DNA from 4 places in the Peribacillus sp. RS7 genome. Region 1 is predicted to be linked to each of the others. Evidence: riboswitches for the same ligand, from Rfam matches in the RefSeq annotation. Region 1 holds a riboswitch; each other region holds the start of a gene.

Region 1 (5,621 bases):
ATATTCAGGTGTCCCCTTTTTGAGTTGGACAAAAGCCTTAGCCTTAATAAAAAAGGCTTTGTTTTAATGAATTTGGGTTTAATGCATGTAATTCAGGCAATATGAAAATTCCATCCCTTCTGATCAGCACATCGTCAAAGTAGATGTCACCACCGCCATATTCAGGACGCTGGATCAAGACCATATCCCAGTGTATAGATGAACGGTTTCCATTATCCGCTTCTCCATAGGCAAGTCCCAGAGCCAAGTGCAGACTCCCGCTTATTTTCTCATCGAATAATGTATCGTCCATAGGTTCCAATATGTATGGATTGATTCCAATTGCGAACTCCCCGATAAAACGGGACCCTTCATCGATATCCAGAATCCGGTTCATTTTGGCAGGTTGATTGGAAATGGCTTTAATGATTTTCCCCTTTTCAATGTTTAATTCCATGTCACTAAAGGTGATTCCTTCATAGGTTGTGGGTGCGTTGAAGGATATCCTTCCATTGACGCTTTCTTTTATGGGTGCCGTAAACACTTCTCCATCAGGTAAATTCTTTTTGCCGGCACATATGATGGCCGGCATACCTTTGATGGAAAAAGTCAGATCTGTCCCCGGTGAAACGATCCTGACTTGGTCAGTCCGTTCCATCAATTGCTTTAACGGTTTAAATGCCGCCTCCATTTTCCCGTAATCCATAGTGCATACTTTGAAAAGGAAGTCTTGGTACCTGTCGAAGTTCATGCCGGCTTTTTGCGCTGATGCGTTGGTGGGATATTTAAGTAAGACCCACCGTCGGTTGTTTACATAGAAAAGAGTGGGAGAATTCATAGCTTCCCCTTGAATACGGTGCCTCTCGATGGGAACATCAGTCATTTCCACGTCGTTTTCTTCACTGGTGATGATGATGACCGCATCGATATCCGTATACTTCTTCATAGCCCATTGCGACGAGGTATCAAGTTGTTCCTTCACATTCCCTTGTAACAGATGTCGGCTAATCTCATCGTCTTCGAGTTCTATATATGGATAAGCACCCACCCTGTATATTTCATCAATCAGCTCTTTCAACAATGGTTTCGTGTTGATATGGCCCCGGATGAGGATTCTCTCTTTTGGCTGTAATTGTATCGAATGATGAATCAGCCTGGCCGCAAGCTTCGTTATTCGTTCATCCTTCATCTGCCTGTCCCTTATTTTTCTAGGTCTCGAAGAGTTTCAAGCGCTTCTTCGACGTGGCCTTTGACTTTTACTTTACGCCATTCCTTGACTATTTTACCTGCCTTATCAATCAGGAAAGTTGAACGTTCAATGCCCATATATTCCTTGCCGAAATTCTTTTTCAATTGCCACACATCAAATGATTCAGCCGCTTCATGGTTTTCGTCAGCTAGCAGCAGAAAAGGCAATCCATGTTTTTCGATGAATTTTTCATGACGTGCCGCCGGATCTGGGCTTATACCAATAATGACAGCGTTCAATTCCTCGAATTGTTCATTGTGGTCCCGGAAATCACAGGCCTCCGTCGTGCATCCTGGCGTCATGTCTTTTGGATAAAAATATAAAACGATGTATTTCCCTTTAAAATCCGATAGGGAAACCATTTCACCATTGTTTGCAGGGAGTTGAAAATCAGGTGCTTTTTCTCCAATTTTAACAGTCATATTGAATCCTCCATTTCCTTCATTATGGTAAGAGTACCCAATAATCGAAAGAAACACAACTTTCATTTATCCTTCCTATCTTTATGCTCCAGATCGATCACCGTCCGAATCACGAACGCTGCCGGGAGTGTGTACCCGATGAAAGCCTGAATGGTAGCTATCATCCTGCCCATTCCAATTGGGGCTATATCTCCATACCCTACAGAAAACATAGTCATCGCGCTAAAATAAAAAGAAGTCTTCAACTGTTCATAGAATGTGCCATCCAATCGATTGCCCATATCAAGAATCACCGAATGATTCTGAAGCTCGTATAATAAATAAATCAGTGCAAATCCAACTAATATCGTCGCATATAAATTGCCAAGCCACAGCATATCCTCCAGAGAAAACTTCTTTCCTCCCGACTCAACAAGAAATAACGTCCGAATGCTCATCACCATGCAAAAAATGATTCCTGCAATCAAGATGTAGAAAGTCATCCCCTACGCCCCATTTCAAAACGCCACTTCCTTTATACATACTCCCTGTCCTAACAATATATTCTTTTTTAGGAACAGACTTCAGCCTTATCACTCACACACCCTAAAGGCATTTGTCAAAATGTCGGGAACGTTTCCCGATTTTTTTCATGTTGACCCTTTTGGTCGGATATGTTAAGATTATCTAAATTTTTATAATAGTTTTTATTTTATAAATATTTGGTGCCTGCAATCAGTTTATCAGCAGGTTTAGTGAAATTTCATATGTGGAAATAGGTTCCTAATTTTCATTAGGATTAAAAGGGAAGCCCGGTTTGATTCCGGCACGGTCCCGCCACTGTAATGGGAATGTTAGCGCCATCCAATATGCCACTGATCTACGGATCGGGAAGGCTCGCTGCTAATGATATTCCCTAAGTCAGGAGACCTGCCTATTTCGACAACACTGTTTTAACCTACGGGAGATAGGGAGGTGTTAGGGACCTTATAATTATAAGGGGCATTCTGCATGTCTCTTTATTTTAAGCATTTCTAACTTTCTCTTATTGACGGTTAGGGGTGCTTTTTTTATTGTTTTTAAACAAATCAAAGGAAAGTAGGAGGATGAGAATTTTGAAAAGCAGTAATTTGGGGTACCCGCGAATCGGGGAAGATCGTGAATGGAAACGTACATTGGAAGCATATTGGTCTGGGAAAATCGATGAACCAAAATTTACGGCACAACTAAAAGCCATCCGTTTAGGCAACTTACAAAAACAAAAAGATCAAGGCATTGATATCATTCCTGTCAACGACTTCACTTTCTATGATCAAATGCTCGATATGTCCGTCATGTTCGGTCTTGTTCCTGAACGTTACTCTGCCTATGAAGGCGGAAGCGTTCCCCTTTCCGTTTATTATTCAATGGCTCGCGGGAACAATGATGAGGTCGCTTCCGAAATGACGAAATGGTTCAATACGAACTATCACTATATCGTCCCTGAATTAAAACTGCCACAGCTGACTTTAACAGAAAATAAACCACTTGTAGCATATCGGGAAGCCAAGGAAAAGCTAGGGATTGAAACGAAGCCCGTGTTAATCGGACCTTATACTTTCATCTCCCTTTCCAAAGGCTTCAAAAAACAAGATATCCCTGGCATAATCCTGCGCCTGCTTCCTCTATATACGCAAATCCTGCAGGAGTTGGAGCAAGAAGGCGTGAAGTGGATTCAAATGGACGAGCCTTCTCTTGTTTCATCCATTTCCAAAGATGATATGCAAACTGTTACTTACCTCTATGAAAAACTGAATGAAGCAGCACCAAACCTGAACATCATGCTGCAAACATACTTTGATGCCGTGGAACACTACCAAGAAGTCATCGAATTACCAGTTCAGGGAATCGGTCTTGATTTTGTACATGATAAAGGAAGGAATCTAAGTAATCTTGAAGCATCCGGCTTCCCGAAGGACAAAGTGCTTGGTGCAGGTGTGATTGATGGAAAAAACATTTGGCTTTCTGATTTATCGAAAAAGATTCAATTGATCGACACTCTAAAGAAAAAAGTAGCCGAAGACCGAATCTGGCTTCAACCCTCTTGTTCCCTGCTTCATGTTCCAGTGACCGTTCGTAATGAAACCGCCGTTTCAAAAGAAGTGAAAGAAACCCTTGCTTTCGCCGATGAGAAACTTGAAGAAATAACACTCTTGGTCAAAGGGAATAATCAGGGCTTTGAAGCAATCGCCGATAAGGTCGATGCTAATAAATTAACGGTTCAGACGTTAGCTAGTTCAAATGCACGGAATCATAAGAGTGTACAATCCAGTGTCGAAAAGGCTAAATCAGAGCATGTTGGACGTCAGCTGCCATTTAAAGAACGTTACCAAAAACAACAGGAATTTTTCAAATTGCCTTTTCTACCTTCAACAACGATCGGTAGTTTCCCACAGACATTTGAAGTTAAGCAAGCACGCGGGAAATTCAAAAAAGGAGAATGGAGCGCTGCGCAATATGAAACATTCATTAACGAAGAAATCGGCAGGTGGATCGATATTCAAGAAGAAATTGGCTTGGACGTTCTGGTACACGGGGAATTCGAACGGACGGATATGGTTGAATACTTCGGTCATAAGTTAGGCGGATTTGTCTTTCTAGAAAAGGGCTGGGTACAATCCTATGGGTCTCGCTGCGTAAAACCACCAGTCATTTATGGCGACATCCATTTCATCGAACCGATGACAGTCAGGGAAAGTGTATACGCACAATCACTGACAAAGAAGACCGTAAAGGGAATGCTTACAGGTCCTGTCACGATTTTGAACTGGTCATTTGTCCGTGATGATATTTCCAGGGAGAATGTATGCTACCAGCTGGCACTTGCTTTGGAAAAAGAAGTCATTGCATTGGAATCGGCAGGAATCAAAATGATCCAAGTTGATGAACCTGCACTTAGGGAAGGTCTACCATTGAAAAAAAGCGATCGCGATGAGTATTTGAACTGGGCTGTGAATTCGTTCTTGATATCCACATCAAGCGTGGAGGATACAACGCAAATTCACACGCATATGTGCTATTGCGACTTCAACAGTTTCATGGATGTCATTTCTTCCTTGGATGCCGATGTTATTTCCATCGAAACATCCCGTAGCCATGGAGAGCTTGCTTCCGCATTCGAGGAAAAAACGTATGAAAAAGGTATTGGCCTGGGTGTGTATGATATTCACAGTCCCCGAGTTCCAGCAGTGGAAGAAATGGTCGATATGATTGAACGGGGCATCAAGGTATTAGATAAAGACCAGTTTTGGATCAATCCCGACTGCGGCCTGAAAACAAGGGGTATCCCGGAAACCGTCGCTTCCCTGAAAAACATGGTCGAAGCAGCAATAATCGTCCGTGAAAATCTGTTAGCCCAAACAACAGGCAAATGATTGAAAAGGAAAGCGGCCTATCAAATGCCCATCCAACACAGCAGTCACGGACTTTCCTAACCGACCTTGTTTTTCCACCGGATACGAACCATCATAATACCATCTTTGGCGGGAAAGTAATGGCTTATGTTGATAAAATAGCCTGTATTTCAGCAATGCGCCATTGCCGAAAACCCGTTGTGACTGCTTCAAGCGACTCTTTTGATTTTTTGGCCCCCATCAAGACAGGGGACGCAATTAACCTTGAAGCTTATGTCACTTGTGCCCATCGCACATCAATGGAGGTATTCGTGAAAGTGGAGCGTGAGAACTTATTAACAGGTGAAAAGCAGCTTACGGCACGCGCTTTTTTAACGATGCTGGCCATTGACGAAAACGGTAAGCCGACAATCGTACCTCAGGTCATTCCGGAAACGGAAGATGAAAAGCAGCAATATGTTCAAGCACAAGCAAGATATATTGAAAGAAAGAATAAACGCAAATAAACAAAAACCCCTTCAACATGAATACTGTTGAAGGGGTTTTTTTAGTTTCCTGCCCCACGGTACCTCTTCACTCCTTGATTCCATATGAAAACGG
Region 2 (5,621 bases), 1.4 Mb from region 1:
TATCAAAAGCAAAAGAAAAGTGGGAAAAATCCTGTCTTCCATGTGAACAATATTAAAGGTTTGAAGAATGTGGAATGTTGGGGTGACCCAAACGATAATGTGGATGTGAAGAAGGAGGCCTAACCTCTTATTAAGCTTACATGTAAAGTCCTTGAGAAGGGATTTTGCTTGTAAGTTTTTTTGTGAATCAATTGATTGAAAATAAGTAGAGTCAGCCTTTTTTCCTCCTTTTTTTATCATTATTGAATATTGCTTTGTTTTTTACACAAAATACCTTTGTCTTTATTACTGCTGTCAATCGATGATTGGACAATTTGAAAACTGGGAGTGAAAACAATGGATAGCAAGCAATCAAAAAATGAATCTTCAGAAATCGCAGGAAGAACATATGATGTCAGCGATTATAAACGGGAAGATACTTTATCTTCTGGATTGGCTACAACCCACGAACAAGTTTCGGATACTTATGCGGAAGGCGAGATAAAAGCTGTCATTGATGATGTAAACGGAAAGGATATCGAGATTAAAAAAGAAGAATCTGAGGAAGAAAGGAAATGACTTGTTTTTTGGTTAGGGTCAAGAATTTTCGACTGATATTTTAAGAATATAATGATTTAATCCCCTAGCTTTTTGAATGATGAAAGAAGCTAGGGGATTTTAATTAATAAATTTTTTCTGTCTCGATTTTTTGAAGCAATTCTTCCTTCGTTCTGGGGACAAGTTCCTTTTCTCCGGGTATTCTTGATTGAAGAAGGGCTTGAAACATTTCAAAAACCCACGGCTTCTCGAGATGAGCCTTCATCAAAATGTCTTCATCATGAAAAACGGATACAGGGTCCCCTTGGTATATGACCTTACCATCGTTCATGACAACGACTTCATCAGCCCATTGATAGGCTAAATTAACATCATGAGTTGATAGAATTATCGTTTTGTCTGGGTGGTGGATACTGTCCAGCAGAGCCATGATCTGTCTGGAGAAATAAGGATCCAATCCAGCGGTAGGCTCGTCTAAGAGCCAGACATCGGGTTCCATGGCTAGTACCCCGGCAATGGCGACACGTTTTTTTTGCCCTAAGCTCAAAAAATGGGTAGGTTTGTCTTTCATTTCCGTTACTTCCGTTTGATCCATCGCCCATTGCACTTTCTCATGGACTACATTTCTATCCCATCCTAAATTCATCGGTCCAAACGATATATCCTGTTGAACATTAGCGGAAAAAAGCTGGGAGTCGGGATCTTGAAAAACGATTCCGACTTGTTTTCGTAATGATAATAATGCTTTACGGTCATATTTCATTTTCTTGCCTTTAAATCTGATCGTTCCTGATGTTGGTTGTAAAAGACCATTTAAATGGAGGAATAGAGTCGATTTACCGGCTCCATTATTGCCTAATAATGCAATCTTTTTACCTTGTTGAATCAGTATTGAAAGATCTTTTATCGCGAACGTCCCATCTGCATATTGATGCGTGAGGCCCTCTATATTAAAGATATGCTCTTCCATTTTTGAATTGCCTCCAATTTACATATATCCATAAATAAGGATTAAGCTTCCTAGTATTACAATGGCGATCAGCCAATTGCGTGAGGAAAAGGTATAAGTATCCTCGATATAAGAAAGGTTCTCCTGATATCCTCTTGCGTTCATGGCCATCGTCAATTGCCCAGAGCGCTGGAATACTCCCAAAAATAATGATGAGGTTAGTAACCCGAGAGATCGAATGCCTTGCCTTACCGAACCATATCCCAGTCTTGAAGCTTGTGCTAAGTGAATGGCCAAAGCTGTATCTAAAAAAATAAAGATGAAGCGATAGGTCAATTCTATTAAATCGATCAATAAGGAAGGGACTTTAAGTTTTCGCAGTACGGATAGAATGACGGTAATGGGTGTAGTCAAGGTTAAGAAATATAAACAGCTTATACTGCTAAATACGACAGTGATCAAATTGATCACTGTACCAATGCTGCCATCGCTGATGAAAATTTGCCAATTTCCGACTTTCCAGGACCACCAAATATTCGGCATCGAAGTAAATGTACTGGAGATAGAAAAAAGGATGGTAAGTGTGCCTGATACTAGAAAGAATCCTGGTAATAAGAGTAATTTCAGATAATACGAAGGCGGGATTTTTGCCACAAAAATGATTAAAGCGCTCATCACCATAAAAGTGATGAGCGAAACGGCCAAATCCCTTACCGTTAACGAAAACAGCATAAGGGAGAGTGCAAAAATCATCTTTTCCAACGGATGTACATCCTTTAGCCCATTGAAATAGGCATATTTATCAATGAGTAACATGTTTCGATTTTTCGTTCATTTCTTGTTTGGTTTGTTTATTCCTTTGTCTCATTACGCCAATGAAGTATCCAATGAAACCAGCTCCGATTGCAGCTTGCAGCGCAAATAATAAGCTCTCGGTTTCTGCACCTGGCGGCTCCCAAATACTATTGAACCAAGGCTTGTATTCCGGCTGAATTTTAGTGATGGCTTCTTCAGCTTCGCCGTCGGCACCGCCAAATTCCGTTCCTTGTTGGGTTATTAACGGTATGGTGGCAAGAATGACGACCAGGAAAAGCAGCAATAAACTTTTTTTCATGTTAACGTGCCTCCTTAGATAAAACTCGCAGCAATTTCAATTCGCCTAGATTGTATTTTTTTAGGAAATTCATCACAACCACTGTCAATAATCCCTCGCTGATTGCCAAGGGAATTTGGGTCAGGGCAAATATTCCAGCAAATTTATTGAATGAGGCCTTGAATCCACCTACCTCGGATGGAAAAGCAAGTGCAAGTTGAACGGAAGTTACCACATAGGTTCCTAAATCGCCAAAAGCAGCTGCCAAGAAAACGGCCAGCGAAAAAGACCATCCCAATTTAGTTGCGCCCTTGAAGACAAAGTAAGCAATGAAAGGTCCGCATACAGCCATGGAAAATGCATTGGCCCCTAATGTCGTCAATCCTCCGTGAGCCAGTAGAACAGCTTGAAATAATAGAACGATGGAGCCTACGACACTCATGGCCAATGGCCCGAATAATATGGAACCTAAACCAACTCCGGTAGGGTGTGAAGAACTTCCCGTAACGGAAGGAATCTTCAAGGCAGATAATATGAATACGAATGCACCCGATAGACCGAGCATCATTTTTGTTTCTGGGTTTTCCCTTACTTTGGACCTAATGGACCGGTAACCCAAGATTAGAAATGGAAGGGTCACGGCCCACCAAAATATGGCCCATTCAATTGGTAAAAAGCCCTCCATGATATGCATGGCCATCGCACGTTTTGGGACAAGAAGCAGTAAAATGACAAAATAAAGAATTTTCCAATTGACTCTTTTCATTCTTTCTCCTTTCAACACCTTTAATTTTTCTGCCAAAACTTTAGAAGAAAAGCGGCGCCCAACATAAAAAGCACTTCTCTCAAAAGAAAGAAGTGCGTAATGAACAGGAATTTTGCAGCATAAACCAATATGGGCCATTCTGCCTGATCCGCACACCCATCCTCGTAGGCTGAAACAGTTTCACGCTTCATGGCAGGTCTCCTGGCTTAGGTTCATTGTCCCGTTACATCCTTCCCATCTCATTTGACAGTGGATTAATGTTAACGTAATAGGACTTCCCTTTACAGTGGCGGGACCGCTCCGGACTTTCACCGGCTTCCCTTTTAAGCTGAATTCCGAGAAATTCAACACCATAAAACTTATGTAATTATTTCGAAAATTCTCGTATAGTGTACCATAAAGAAATAATTCCAGCTACACTCTCTTTTTTTTTTTTTTTGACTAAGATTGCAGAGAGGAAAGGCTTATGGCTGGATTTACACTATTAAACTTTTCTAAACAGTCGGAATAAACTATTGAATTTTGCTAAAGTTGTTATATGATAGATAAGGTTAGCTATAATTGTATAATAAAACCAAATATTTCATTTTAAAAGTGCTCTTGTGTGAATATGCAAGGGATAATAGGGAAATCGGTGAAAATCCGATGCAGCCCCCGCTACTGTAAACGCTGATGAATTTGTCGATAACCACTGGCTTAAAGCCGGGAAGGGACAAAGTAAAATGAAGCGTAAGCCAGGAAACCTGCTTTTGAAATTGTATGATACTTTTCGGAGGGAAAGGTAGAAGGACTATGACGATTTTGGGAGATTCAGCATATTTGCGGAGGGCTCCTCATTCATATAGTTTTTTAAACCTTGACTCTTATGTTAAGGTTTTTTATTTTGCCTTTTCCCTGAACTCAGGAGGAAGAAGATGACTACTTGGAACTTGAAGGGTACAAATACGCATTTGTTGATTTGCAATGGAAGCAGTTGCATGAAAAAGGGCGGGGAAGAAGTAACTCAAGCGATTCGCGATGAAATTACTTCAAAGGGACTGGATTTGAAAATTCATACAACCAGGACACGCTGTAACGGAAGATGTAAGGATGCCTGCGTTGTGATTGCCTATCCCCAAGGGAAATGGTATAGAGTGGATACGCCTGATTTCGGTCGGGAGATTGTCAGCAATATCGAAGATGGTGAATATGTTCCACAGATGATCTACCAATTCAGTGATGGGGAAATGACGCCTAATCCGGATTTTCCTGCTCATACGGGTATTTCAAAGAACAAATCGTAAAAGGAGATGTCTTAATGAGTACAAACGGTAAATTATTCGTCGTGGGCTTTGGACCAGGGAATTTTGAACACATTACCAAACGTGCTGTCGAAGCCCTTCAAGAAAGTGACTACATCATTGGTTATAAAACTTATGTTGAACTCATTCAGGGACTGCTTACAGATCAAACGATCATTAGTACGGGGATGACTGAAGAGGTATCACGTGCTCAGGAAGCAGTAAAACAAGCGGAGTTGGGAAAAAAAGTGGCTGTCATTTCCAGTGGGGATGCCGGAGTGTACGGGATGGCAGGGTTGGTTTATGAAGTATTGATTGAAAAAGGTTGGAAAGAAGAAACTGGAGTGGGCATTGAAGTCATTCCTGGTATTTCTGCAATCAACTCTTGTGCGTCTTTACTTGGGGCACCAGTCATGCACGATTCGTGTACGATCAGCCTCAGTGATCATTTAACTCCTTGGGACCTAATCGCTAAAAGGGTGGAAGCAGCTGCAATGGCTGATTTTGTCATTGCGCTTTATAATCCGCGCAGCGGCAGGCGGACTAGGCAAATTGTTGAAACACAGAAAATTCTCCTTCGCTACCGTTCGCCAGATACACCAGTCGGGTTGGTGAAAAGTGCTTATCGCGATCGGCAGGATATTGTCATAACCAATTTGAAAGATATGTTGAATCACGATATTGGAATGTTGACCACCGTCATTATCGGTAATTCATCCACCTTCTTATACGATGACAAAATCATCACACCAAGAGGTTATCAGAGGAAATATACATTGAATTCGGAAAAGCAAACATTGAAGCCGCATCAGCGTCTGCAAAAAGAAGCAGAACCGTGGGCATTAGATCAAGAAGCCGATTCCATGCAAGAAACCTTAAACGAGCCTGCTGGAGGAGTTGGATTACTTACAAAAGCACCAGAAAAGAAGTCCGCTTCTTTTGAAATGGCAATGGAAGCCTTGTCAAGAGTGAAGGGTCAAACCGTTCAGCAATCCA
Region 3 (5,621 bases), 1.3 Mb from region 1:
AAGAAAATTCGAAGTGGAGGAAACGCTCAGTACAACCTATTCCTCTTTAGAGCACCTTTTACGGGAATCCGATTTCGTTCTTTTAATGGTCCCTTATACTCCGGAGACGAGGCATCTTATGGGACGGGAGCAATTCGCACTGATGAAAAAATCTGCGATCTTTATCAATACATCCCGCGGTCAGACGGTGGACGAAAAGGCCCTCATAGAAGCACTGCGAACTAAGGAAATCCTTGCAGCTGGTTTGGATGTATTTGAACAGGAACCCGTATCGCCTGACAATCCGCTTTTAGCCATGCCGAACGTGGTTACCCTGCCGCATATAGGTTCAGCTACTCATCAAACACGATTTGATATGGCCATGCTTGCGGCGAAGAAACTCGTTGCAGCGGTTACTGGAAGGGAGATAAGCAATGTTGTCCCTGAATTGAAAGGACTTCAGTCACTAAAATAGTAAAAATTCATTAACTCAGCAGAAATATTAGGTTGTCCATGACAATTTAAATGAAGCGTTGATATTTGAAAACTCACACCATTCATAAACTTAGATGAGATAGATTGTTTGTTATTAAATGAAGGACATTAAAGCAAAATTTGATAAAAAGGCATCCATTCATTTTGGATGCTTTTTAATGGGGAGAAAGAATGTGATCAAAATGACCCTAAGTAATTTGTTCACGGCACAATTCCAATAAACAAAATAAAACGTAGAAAACTATACTGAAGCCTTATGTAAGAAGTGATGATCATTTTCATTAAATAATCCAGAAAAATTAGTCCACGAGTCCAAGAATTGAACACGAGGTGGTTAAGTAAGGGAAATATACTGCATGAAATACACAGTGATCATTAAAAATAATTCCAATATAATTCAGAGAGATAGTTCCTACAGCTATCATGATTGAATGAAGTTAGAAAGATTAAATCAAATTTCATTCCTGTTTTAGAAATATTGTACATTTGGTTCTTTTTCATGCTCAAGTAAATTCAATAGTTTATCCAGTTCCTGGCTATTATGTAATGTTTTTGGAGAAGTTAATCCATATGTCAATGCGGTAGTTATTAAATCTTTCCTCAATATCTCAATTTTTTCATGTAATGCTTCAATACTTACCAATGCAAAATCCCTCAAGTACTTTCTTTTATTGTTATGAATCTATTATTACATAAATTAGGTTGCTTTCAAATACAAAGTAAGTGTTCACTTATAAAAAATAACTTATTCGGGAGGGAGCAATACAAATCTGAAAATGAAAAATCTACATACTATCATTCATATATGTCGTTACAAATAACTGTTTGTATAAGATTATTGCCTCCGTACAAAACGAACCGTTAAAAAACATCAGGATCTTAATTTGATATGGCATAAATTTGTGATAAGGAATATAATTTGTATTAGGTAAACTTTTTGATTTTATTTTCATATAGTTAATATCCATTTTTAGAGAGCTGTAATCGTAAAACCGTATAATATAGGAGAGTTTTTAATATTTGTTAAATTCTTAAGAATAGATATTTATTCTCCTTTTTACTAACTGTTTTTCGTTTATTGCTAGGATGGAAATGAGTAGTTGCTGAGTTGCTGAGTTTATCAAAAATTAATTAGAGATGAAACTATTAAAGTGTTAAGAAGCATCAAGAGGTTTTGACTTAATAATTTTAAGATGGACAAGCTCTATATTTTACTATGAAGATGAGGAAAAATTTCATATTTTATTGGAATGGGTATATTCGTTTAATAGCGAATATTTAAAAGGGAAGCCGGTGCAAAATCCGGCACGGTCCCGCCGCTGTAAGGGTGAGTCCTATGCAAGAAAGTCACTGGATAATATCCGGGAAGACGCATGGAGATGATGAACCTAAGTCAGAAGACCTGCCTGTTCTAGAAATGCTGTTAACCTACGGGAGATAGGGAGGTGTTAGAGTGCTAGAAGACGAATTTGTTCTTAATATATAAGCATTTCTGACCGTTAAATCTGGTTGGAAATGCTTTTTTGTATTTCGTGATTTTTCAAATAGTTAAAATTCCATAATTGAAGGTGAGAAAGCATGTTTATAAAACGGTCTAATTTATTCCATTCTTTTGTTGGACTACTAGTAATTTTCACAATCTTAGTTACAGGTTGCAGCAACACAACAATAGATCAAGAAAGTACATCAGATAATGAAAAGCAAAAAGTTGTTACTTTTTCATGGCCTGGGGATATAGGTGACTTAAATCCACACACATATTTTCCGAATGAGTTTTTTTCCCAGGCTATGGTATATGAATCCCTTGTTTATTACGGTAAAGGTGGAGAAATTCAGCCTTGGCTTGCGGAGAGCTGGGATATATCGAAAGATGGAAAAGAATATGTATTCCATCTAAGAAAAGATGTTAAATTTTCCGATGGTTCGCTATTTAATGCTGCAATCGTCAAGAAAAACTTTGATACCATTTTAGATAATCGCAAACAACATGAATGGGTGGGATTAATTAACCAAATCAAAGATACAAAAATAATAGATGAATATACTATTAAACTTATTTTGAACAACGCGTATTATCCAACTCTTCAAGAACTAACTTACATCAGACCTTTGAGATTTGTAGGAGAAGCTGCTTTTCCTGACAGCCAAAACACATTTAAGGACGGACTCAAGTCTCAGATTGGCACTGGACCGTGGGTATTGAGCGAGTATAAGAAAAATGAGTTTGCTGTTTTCAAAAGGAACGAACATTATTGGGGCACTAAGCCTAAAGTAGATAAGGTGGTTGTTAAAGTCATTACTGATGGAGAGTCAAGAGTGTTAGCTTTTGAGAAAAAGGAACTCGACTTTATATTTGGAAACGGGGTCATCAGCCAAGATTCATTCCAATTTTTGAAGAATTCAGGGCAATATGAAACCAAATTGTCAGAACCTACAGCTACAAGAACGCTGCTTCTTAACTCAAACAGAGAAGCGACTAAAGATCTTAAAGTTCGGTTAGCTCTCCAACATGCTTTTAATAAACAAGCTGTTATCGATAAGATCTTTTATGGTATGGAAAAAAAGGCTGATACTTTGTTTCCACCTATTTTGCCTTATACGAAAATTAATATAGAGCCATATGAGTATGATGCAGAAAAAGCAAAAATGTTATTGGATGAAGCTGGATGGAAACAAGTGAAGGGGAAACCATTTAGAGAAAAAGACGGAAAAGAATTGCAATTGGAATTACTGTTTAATAGTACAGATAACATCCAAAAGTCAATCGCAGAATTTACACAAGGTGATTTTAGAAAACTGGGAATAGATGTTAAGTTGACCAGTCAGGAAACTAATACTTTTTGGACAACGGCATTTCAAGGTAAGTTTGATTTATTATTTACAGCAACATGGTCTGTACCGTTTGATCCACATTCCTATTTAGCGTCTATGACGACTAATTCGGAAAATGGTAGTCCAGATTATAACGCTCAATTAGGGTTGCCAGTAAAAAAAGAAATAGACCAGAAAATTAAGAAAGTATTATTAACTACTGACGAGGAAGATAGAAAAATACTGTATTCAGATATATTAACGACATTGCACGAACAAGCCATTTATTTACCGATATCTTATCAGTCTAATATAGCGGTGTATCAAAAAAACATTAGTGGAGTAGATTTTTTACCTCAAGAAGCTGAGGTCCCTTTAACTTCAATTGATGTTAATTGAAATAGGGGATACTTAAAAACAACTTAAGGAGTGCTACATGAGTTGGTTTATTTTTAAACGTCTCACAAGTTTAATTCCAATATTATTCGGAGTTTCGCTCATTACTTTTATCTTGCTTCACTTAATTCCTGGAGATCCGGCAGTAGCTTACTTAAGGGCGTCACATATTCCTCCTACGAATGAGACAGTGGCTGCCCTTCGAGTTGAGCTTGGTTTAAACAAGCCTTTATATGTCCAGTATTTTGGATGGCTGGGAAAAGTGTTGCAATTGGATTTAGGGATGTCTTACGTGTCCAATAACTCCGTATGGGAAGAAATTGTGGTACATTTCTTCCCAACAGTTCAATTAACATTTGCTTCGCTTATCTTAATTGTTGTTATTAGTTTACCTATAGGCATGATTTCTGCTATTTACAAGGGGAAATTTGTTGATCAGTTTAGCAGAATAGCAGCCTTTGTAAGTGTCTCTATGCCAACCTTTTGGTTTGGGTTTCTTTTGATCTATTTTTTATCTGTAAAGTTAGATTTATTTCCTGTATTGGGAAGGGGGACCTTGGCGCATCTAGTGCTTCCTTCCTTGACATTGGCTTTTACCTATATAGGGACGTATATGCGATTGCTTCGAGCTAGTATGCTAGGAAATTTGAATGAGCCATTCGTTGTGTATGCTAGAGTGAGAGGGTTACGCCAAAGACTAATCGTTATCAGACATGTCTTAAAAATGTCCTTATTACCTATGATAACTGGACTTGGAATGAGCTTCGGGAACATGCTAAGCGGAGCGGTTATTGTTGAAACAATTTTTTCTTGGCCCGGCATGGGACAGTTATTTGTCACATCTATTTTAAATCAAGATTATCCAATGATTCAGGGGTGTGTATTGTTTATGGGTGTGATCTTTGTGGTCTGCAATCTTCTTGTGGATCTTACTTATTCTTTCCTGGATCCCCGTATACGCTGGGAAGGAGAGAAATAAGAATGGTGCAAAACATGAAAAGAATGCTGATGACACATATGCTCATGATGATCAGTATCATGATTATTTCCTTTCTGACAGTATTGGCTCTTTTTGCTCCTTTTTTGGCTCCTAATGATCCGAACTTGATTGATATCGTTCAGAAGCTGCAAGGGCCCTCCTCTCAGTTTCCATTGGGGACTGATCATTTAGGGAGATGTATATTGTCCCGATTAATCTATGGAACACGAACCTCGTTGGGAACAGCTTTCCTTGTCATGGGATTAATGATGATTATTAGTATCCCACTTGGTATTTATGCAGGCTTTATAGGGGGTAAAGTTGATTATCTCTTCATGAGAATGTGTGACATTCTCATGGCATTTCCAAGCTTTCTGCTGTCCTTAGCTTTAATCGGAATTTTAGGACCAAGTCTTGGCAATCTGATCTTGGCGATGGTGCTTGTCCAATGGGTTTTTTATGCACGCGTCATCCGAGGAATGGTTCTTAGTGTAAAGGAGCAAAACTTTGTCTTAGCAGCCAAAATATGCGGGACACCAATGAGAGTAATTGTCATCAAACATATTTTACCTGCCATCATTTCTCAAGTTGTTGTATTAATCTTTATGGACATCGGAGGAGTTATTTTAGCAATTTCTGGACTCTCTTTTCTTGGTCTTGGCATACAGCCGCCAGAGGCAGAGTGGGGAATGATGATCAATGATAGTAAGCCATTTTTTAGAGAAACCCCTTCATTGATGCTTTACCCTGGGTTGATGATCTTCATCGTTGTGTTTGCTTTTAACTTGTTTGGCGAAGCTTTGAGGGATGCTCTAGACCTAAAAAAGGAATAGAAGGGAGGATGGATGGAAGATGGGACAACACCCCAATCTAACGTTTAGGGTACGAAAATGATTCGCAGATAAAAGTGAATAAAACTTAAACGATTATCAAATAATATGAAGCATTAATTGCTGCATCC
Region 4 (5,621 bases), 970 kb from region 1:
AAGGGAAATGGTTTTTTTGAAGGCGATCAGTATATCGTCACTTGGGCCCTGGGTCATTTGGTCACACATGCAGATCCGGAAACTTATGATGAAAAATATAAAACTTGGCGCCTTGAGGACCTGCCCATGTTGCCGCCGTCTTTGAAATTGGTCGTGATCAAGCAATCAGGCAAACAGTTCCAATCGGTTAAAACACAATTGAACCGCAATGATGTCAAGGATGTCATCATTGCAACAGATGCAGGCCGCGAAGGGGAGCTCGTTGCACGCTGGATTCTCGAAAAAGCGAATGTAAAGAAGCCGATCAAACGGCTTTGGATTTCCTCTGTAACGGATAAAGCGATCAAAGATGGATTTAAAAAGCTGAAGGATGGCAAGGAGTATGAAAACCTATTTGCCTCTGCTGTTGCTAGGGCAGAAGCGGACTGGATCGTTGGGATGAACGCGACACGGGCTCTTACTACGAAGCACAATGCCCAGCTATCCTGCGGCCGCGTCCAAACGCCGACACTTGCGATGATTGCAAAAAAAGAAGAAGAAATAAAACAATTCCAGCCTAAGAAATATTATGGCGTTTCGGCAACTGCAGAATCCAATTTGCGCCTAATCTGGCAAGATGCCCAATCTAAAGATATCCGCACATTTGATAAAGCCAAGGCAGAAAAGGTTCTTTCAGCCGTGAAGGGGAAAAAGGCAGAAGTGGTGGAAGTGAACAAAGCCCATAAGAAAAGTTTTGCCCCTTCTTTATATGATTTAACGGAACTTCAAAGGGACGCCAATAAGAAATTCGGTTATTCGGCGAAAGAGACGTTATCGATCATGCAGCGCTTATATGAAAGCCATAAAGTCTTGACGTATCCAAGGACGGATTCACGCTTTTTATCAACGGATTTGGTTGATACGCTAAAAGAAAGATTACAGGCTGTCAGCATTAAACCATATGCCCAGTATGCATCAAGGATCCTGCGCAGCCCGATGAAGGCCAATAAATCGTTCGTGGATGATAGCAAGGTCTCGGATCACCATGCGATCATCCCCACTGAGCAGACTCCGCTACCGGGAAAACTGAGCGACAAAGAATCTAAAATCTATGATTTGGTCGTTAAAAGGTTTCTTGCCGTATTAATGCCGCCTTTTGAATATGAGCAAACGACCGTCACCGCAAAAATGGGACAGGAGACGTTCATGGCAAAAGGGAAGGTCGTCCTGAAATCAGGCTGGAAGGAAGTCTATGATCACCAATTCGACGAGGAAGAAGCTAAAGATGGCCTTGCTGAGCAACTGCTTCCGAACGTTAAAAAAGGTGACAGTTTATCCATTTCGACTGTGAAACAAACAGAGGGTGAAACGAAACCACCGGAGCCGTTCAATGAAGGGTCGCTTCTTTCGGCAATGGAAAATCCTGCTCGTTTCATGGCAGGGGAAAGCAAGGAACTCATCAAGACTCTGGGTGAAACTGGAGGGATTGGGACTGTTGCAACACGTGCTGACGTTATTGAAAAATTGTTCAATAGCTTCCTGATTGAAAAGAGAGGGAAGGGCCTTCATGTAACTTCGAAAGGTAAACAACTCCTTCAATTGGCACCTGAAGACTTACGATCTCCAGCACTGACAGCTCAATGGGAGCAAAAGTTAACAGCGATTGCCAAAGGACAGCTACCAAAACAGGCATTCATCGGCGATATGCGCACCTATGCCAAAAATATCGTTCAAGAAATCAAAAATAGTGACCAAAAGTTCAAGCATGATAACGTGTCAGGAACGAAATGTCCTGATTGCGGCAAGCTGATGCTTGAAGTGAATAGTAAAAAGGGAAAAATGCTTGTCTGTCAGGATCGTGAATGTGGCCACAAAAAAGGTGTTTCACGTGTAACAAATGCCAGATGTCCACAATGTCACAAAAAGATGGAAATGCGCGGTCAAGGAGAAGCACAGACATTCACCTGTAAATGCGGTTTTCACGAAAAACTTTCTTCTTACAATAAACGAAGAGGGCAAAATAAAAATCAAAAAGTATCAAAAAATGAAGTCTCCAATTATATGAAAAAGCAAAATAAAGAAGAGCCGATCAATACTGCCTTAGCGGATGCTTTGGCCAAACTGAAATTCGATAAATAAAAGAAAAGGGTCCTTCACTTTAAGCTTAATAGTGAAAGGGCCTTTTTTTTGGGGGGTATTTGCATGGGGCGGGGTGGGCAAATTCATTGTGGGCAGGTCCATCTTTCCAGACAAAAGATTGCCGCTTGATGAAGTGGCGAAATCCATATAAAAGTAAAAGACAGCAGAAAAGGATGGAGCATTCGCTCCATCCTTTTCCATATATCACTGCTTCGGGTTAAATTTCATTCAGTACGGTGCCGTGTAATTCATATTCAAGTGTTTCGTCAGTTGTATGTGTGTATTTATCCGTATCTGCTAGTGTAAGCGTACTGAATGTCTGCTGATCACCCGGACTGAAAATTGCTTCATCATTCTCTGGATTCCATAGGTTGTAAATACTCATGATCAGTATCCTCCTCCTTTGGGCGAGAAGACTAGTAATTCCCATTTTGGTTATCGACTAACGCTTCAATTGACTCTAACGCTGATCACCGGGACTAAACACCGCTGCGTCATTCTCTTTGTTCCATTGGCTTCTGATTGTACTCATCGTGCACATCATCTCCTTTGGTGAGAATGTCTTACAGTAGTTATCTACCCGGATGGGACAGGTTAAAACATATATTTCAAAAAAATATTACTTTTTTGTGGATATATATATCGAAAAACATCATTAATTAAAACATTTCTTTAAACAGAGTCAAAAAGTTTTGAACGAATATTAAATGGTTAATTTCATAATGTATTGATCGCCGATACTTCCGGCTTTTCTCATACCGGTATAGAAATCCGACCTTTACATATTGGAAGCCCCTCAAAAGCCTAAATAGGTAAGGCCATACCAACAGAAAAAACCCTGTTACGACGCGGAGATACCGCATTGTAACAGGGTTTTAAAATTAGCGTCCCAGATAGGAATCGAACCTACGACCTACAGCTTAGGAGGCTGTCGCTCTATCCTGCTGAGCTACTGGGACATATAAAAAAAGTCGACGACTTATTTATTATATTTCTTATAGGCAAACTTTTCAAGCTAATAGCAATAATAATTATGAAAAAATCATCTAAACGCTTAGCGGGTCTCTTATTTCTGCTTTTTCCTTTTTTTTCATTAAATGGAATACTTTATTATTGGTTGGTTTTCTGGTACTATTATACTAGAAAAAAATAGGAGAATGATAGTGGGAAAATACAGAGTTTTACTGTTTGTGGCATTGCTGGGGATATTAATTTTACCTGCATGCTCACAAGGGATTTTAGAGGGTATAGGCACAAAGAGGGCTGCGCCGATTGCGGAAGATGACATTGAAGTGGTTGAGGCAGCGGAGAATGGCACCGGACAGGATTCAAAGGACGAACCGGAACAAATCGATACGAGAAACTGGATAAGGGCCGATTCCGCGGTTCAGTTTCCAATATTGATGTATCATAGCATTTCTGAAGGTAATGGCCTACGGGTTCCAAGAGAGGAATTCCAATCACAAATGACTTGGCTTCGGGAGAATGGTTACTATACATTATCCCCTAAAGAAGCATTCCTCGTTTTAACCGAAAATCGGATGCCAAGTGATAAGTGCGTCTGGCTTACTTTTGATGATGGCTATACAGATAACTACACGGAAGCTTTCCCCATATTAAAAGAATATGATATGAAAGCAACCATCTTCATGATTGGGAAGTCCATTGATAAAGGTCATCACCTGACTGAAAATCAAATGTTGGAGATGAGCAGGAATGGGGTTTCGATCGAAAGTCATACTATCAACCATTTGGAGCTGAACCGGATGACGGCAGAGCAGCAAGAAGCGGAAATGGTTCAGTCGAAGGAGCTATTCGACCGTATCCTCGACCAGGACACGACAGTAATTTCCTATCCGGTTGGCCGGTATAACGAAGAAAGTCTATGGGTGTCAGAAGAAGCTGGATACAAGATGGCAGTCACTACCGAACCTGGAGGAGCTTCAAGGGACCAAGGGATGCATTCCCTGCATAGGGTTCGGATTTCACCGGGATTATCAGTCGAGGGATTTGCGTCCCTGATTGAAAATGCTTCTAATCACTGAAGGTGGACGGGTCATTTCGAGGCAAGTCAGAAAAATCATATAATAATCGATTCTTACATGGTGTATAATGAAAGGCAGTGAAAATTATATACATATGAACGATTTGGTGTCTTAATGACTTAATAGGGAAGTTGGTGAAATGCCAGCGCGGTCCCGCCACTGTATATGGGAGCCAACGGATGTTTACCACTGTATGAGATATGGGAAGGTGCCGTTGACGATGACCATGAGCCAGGAGACCTGCCAAAATTCGTACACCTGTAACCTACGCGGATGGGAAGGTGTGTGGCAGACCCTAAAGAGTCCGTAATTATATTGTTGCCATACAAGCATCTTCCGTTTAACGGGAGGTGCTTTTGTTTTGGGGTGCATCTTCCGATAATGCGTTTTGTTTATTAGGTGTGAAGAAATTAAAAGAAAAAAAGATTGTGGGGAATGAAAATGAAGAAGATTTTTGGTCTGATACTGGTGATGTTGCTGACTGCAGGTATGATGGTTGGCTGTAGCGATGCTACTAATGAAGGAAAAGAAAAGCAGGAAACGAATCATGCCAAACAGGAAGTTTTCCCGATTACGATTAAAGATGCAACAGGCGAAAAGGTGACGATAGAACAAAAACCGAAGAAAATCGTTTCGTTGATACCAAGTAATACGGAAGTTGTCTTTGCACTTGGCTTGGGCAAAAAGGTTGTTGGTGTTTCCGACTATGATAATTATCCGGAAGAAACGAAAGAAATTGAAAAAGTTGGCGGAATGGAAATGAACACGGAGATGATTGTCTCCTTGAAGCCTGACCTTGTTCTTGCCCATGCATCCAGTGCCCATAATTCGAATGAGGGTTTACAGCAGCTTAAGGATGCTGGAATTGATGTCCTCGTAGTCAATGATGCACAAAGCTTTGACCAAGTCTATGATTCTATTGATATGATTGGACAGGCAACGGGGGAACATGATAAGGCAAAAGGAATCGTTACGGACATGAAAACGAAGCTCAAGGATATACAGGAAAAAGCCAAATCCGTAAAGGAAGCGGATAGGAAGACCGTTTTTGTGGAGGTTTCACCGTCACCTGAGATATATACACCTGGAAAAAATACCTTCATGAATGAAATGCTTCAAATTATTTCAGCGGAAAATGCAGCTGCTGAATTGGACGGATGGGCAAAAATTGATGAAGAGTCGATGATTGCTGCAAATCCGGATGTCATCATTACAACGTATGGTTATTATACAAAAGATGCAGTAAGTCAAGTGAAGGGCCGAAAAGGTTGGCAAGACGTAAATGCTGTGAAGGATGACCAAGTCTTTGATGTCCATTCCGACTTGGTGACCCGTTCCGGTCCACGCTTAATAGAGGGAGTAGAGGAACTTGCCAAATCAGTCTATCCGAACCTATTTGACAACTAAATGGATGATTGCTTATTTGATTGCGTTATTATTTTTGTTATTCGCAATGAC

The links. Region 1 has a riboswitch for cobalamin ahead of metE (5-methyltetrahydropteroyltriglutamate--homocysteine S-methyltransferase). Riboswitches for the same ligand answer to the same signal wherever they lie in the genome.
Region 2: another riboswitch for cobalamin. It lies ahead of ACDZ29_RS21715 (ferredoxin); the one in region 1 lies ahead of metE (5-methyltetrahydropteroyltriglutamate--homocysteine S-methyltransferase).
Region 3: another riboswitch for cobalamin. It lies ahead of nikA (nickel ABC transporter substrate-binding protein); the one in region 1 lies ahead of metE (5-methyltetrahydropteroyltriglutamate--homocysteine S-methyltransferase).
Region 4: another riboswitch for cobalamin. It lies ahead of ACDZ29_RS09915 (ABC transporter substrate-binding protein); the one in region 1 lies ahead of metE (5-methyltetrahydropteroyltriglutamate--homocysteine S-methyltransferase).

The regions. Positions count from the first base shown of each region.
Region 1 covers NZ_CP168135.1:2,899,167-2,904,787, reverse strand. The annotation lists gene ACDZ29_RS14560 (aminopeptidase) at 44-1,168, opposite strand; gene bcp (thioredoxin-dependent thiol peroxidase) at 1,180-1,650, opposite strand; gene ACDZ29_RS14550 (potassium channel family protein) at 1,713-2,132, opposite strand; cobalamin riboswitch at 2,390-2,582, shown strand; gene metE (5-methyltetrahydropteroyltriglutamate--homocysteine S-methyltransferase) at 2,736-5,042, shown strand; gene ACDZ29_RS14540 (acyl-CoA thioesterase) at 5,039-5,527, shown strand; gene ACDZ29_RS14535 (ABC transporter permease) at 5,569-5,621, opposite strand, start outside.
Region 2 covers NZ_CP168135.1:4,341,811-4,347,431, forward strand. The annotation lists gene ACDZ29_RS21680 (alanine/glycine:cation symporter family protein) at 1-123, shown strand, start outside; gene ACDZ29_RS21685 (YozQ family protein) at 337-558, shown strand; gene ACDZ29_RS21690 (energy-coupling factor ABC transporter ATP-binding protein) at 662-1,507, opposite strand; gene cbiQ (cobalt ECF transporter T component CbiQ) at 1,526-2,239, opposite strand; gene ACDZ29_RS21700 (energy-coupling factor ABC transporter substrate-binding protein) at 2,289-2,600, opposite strand; gene ACDZ29_RS21705 (energy-coupling factor ABC transporter permease) at 2,602-3,345, opposite strand; gene ACDZ29_RS21710 (hypothetical protein) at 3,366-3,536, opposite strand; cobalamin riboswitch at 3,519-3,715, opposite strand; cobalamin riboswitch at 3,921-4,111, shown strand; gene ACDZ29_RS21715 (ferredoxin) at 4,260-4,628, shown strand; gene cobJ (precorrin-3B C(17)-methyltransferase) at 4,643-5,621, shown strand, end outside.
Region 3 covers NZ_CP168135.1:4,229,069-4,234,689, forward strand. The annotation lists gene ACDZ29_RS21200 (2-hydroxyacid dehydrogenase) at 1-454, shown strand, start outside; gene ACDZ29_RS21205 (Spo0E family sporulation regulatory protein-aspartic acid phosphatase) at 944-1,132, opposite strand; cobalamin riboswitch at 1,710-1,899, shown strand; gene nikA (nickel ABC transporter substrate-binding protein) at 2,053-3,684, shown strand; gene nikB (nickel ABC transporter permease) at 3,722-4,660, shown strand; gene nikC (nickel transporter permease) at 4,663-5,493, shown strand.
Region 4 covers NZ_CP168135.1:1,931,618-1,937,238, reverse strand. The annotation lists gene ACDZ29_RS09935 (DNA topoisomerase III) at 1-2,118, shown strand, start outside; gene ACDZ29_RS09930 (hypothetical protein) at 2,336-2,503, opposite strand; tRNA gene ACDZ29_RS09925 (tRNA-Arg) at 3,004-3,077, opposite strand; gene ACDZ29_RS09920 (polysaccharide deacetylase family protein) at 3,282-4,163, shown strand; cobalamin riboswitch at 4,251-4,426, shown strand; gene ACDZ29_RS09915 (ABC transporter substrate-binding protein) at 4,605-5,570, shown strand; gene ACDZ29_RS09910 (FecCD family ABC transporter permease) at 5,575-5,621, shown strand, end outside.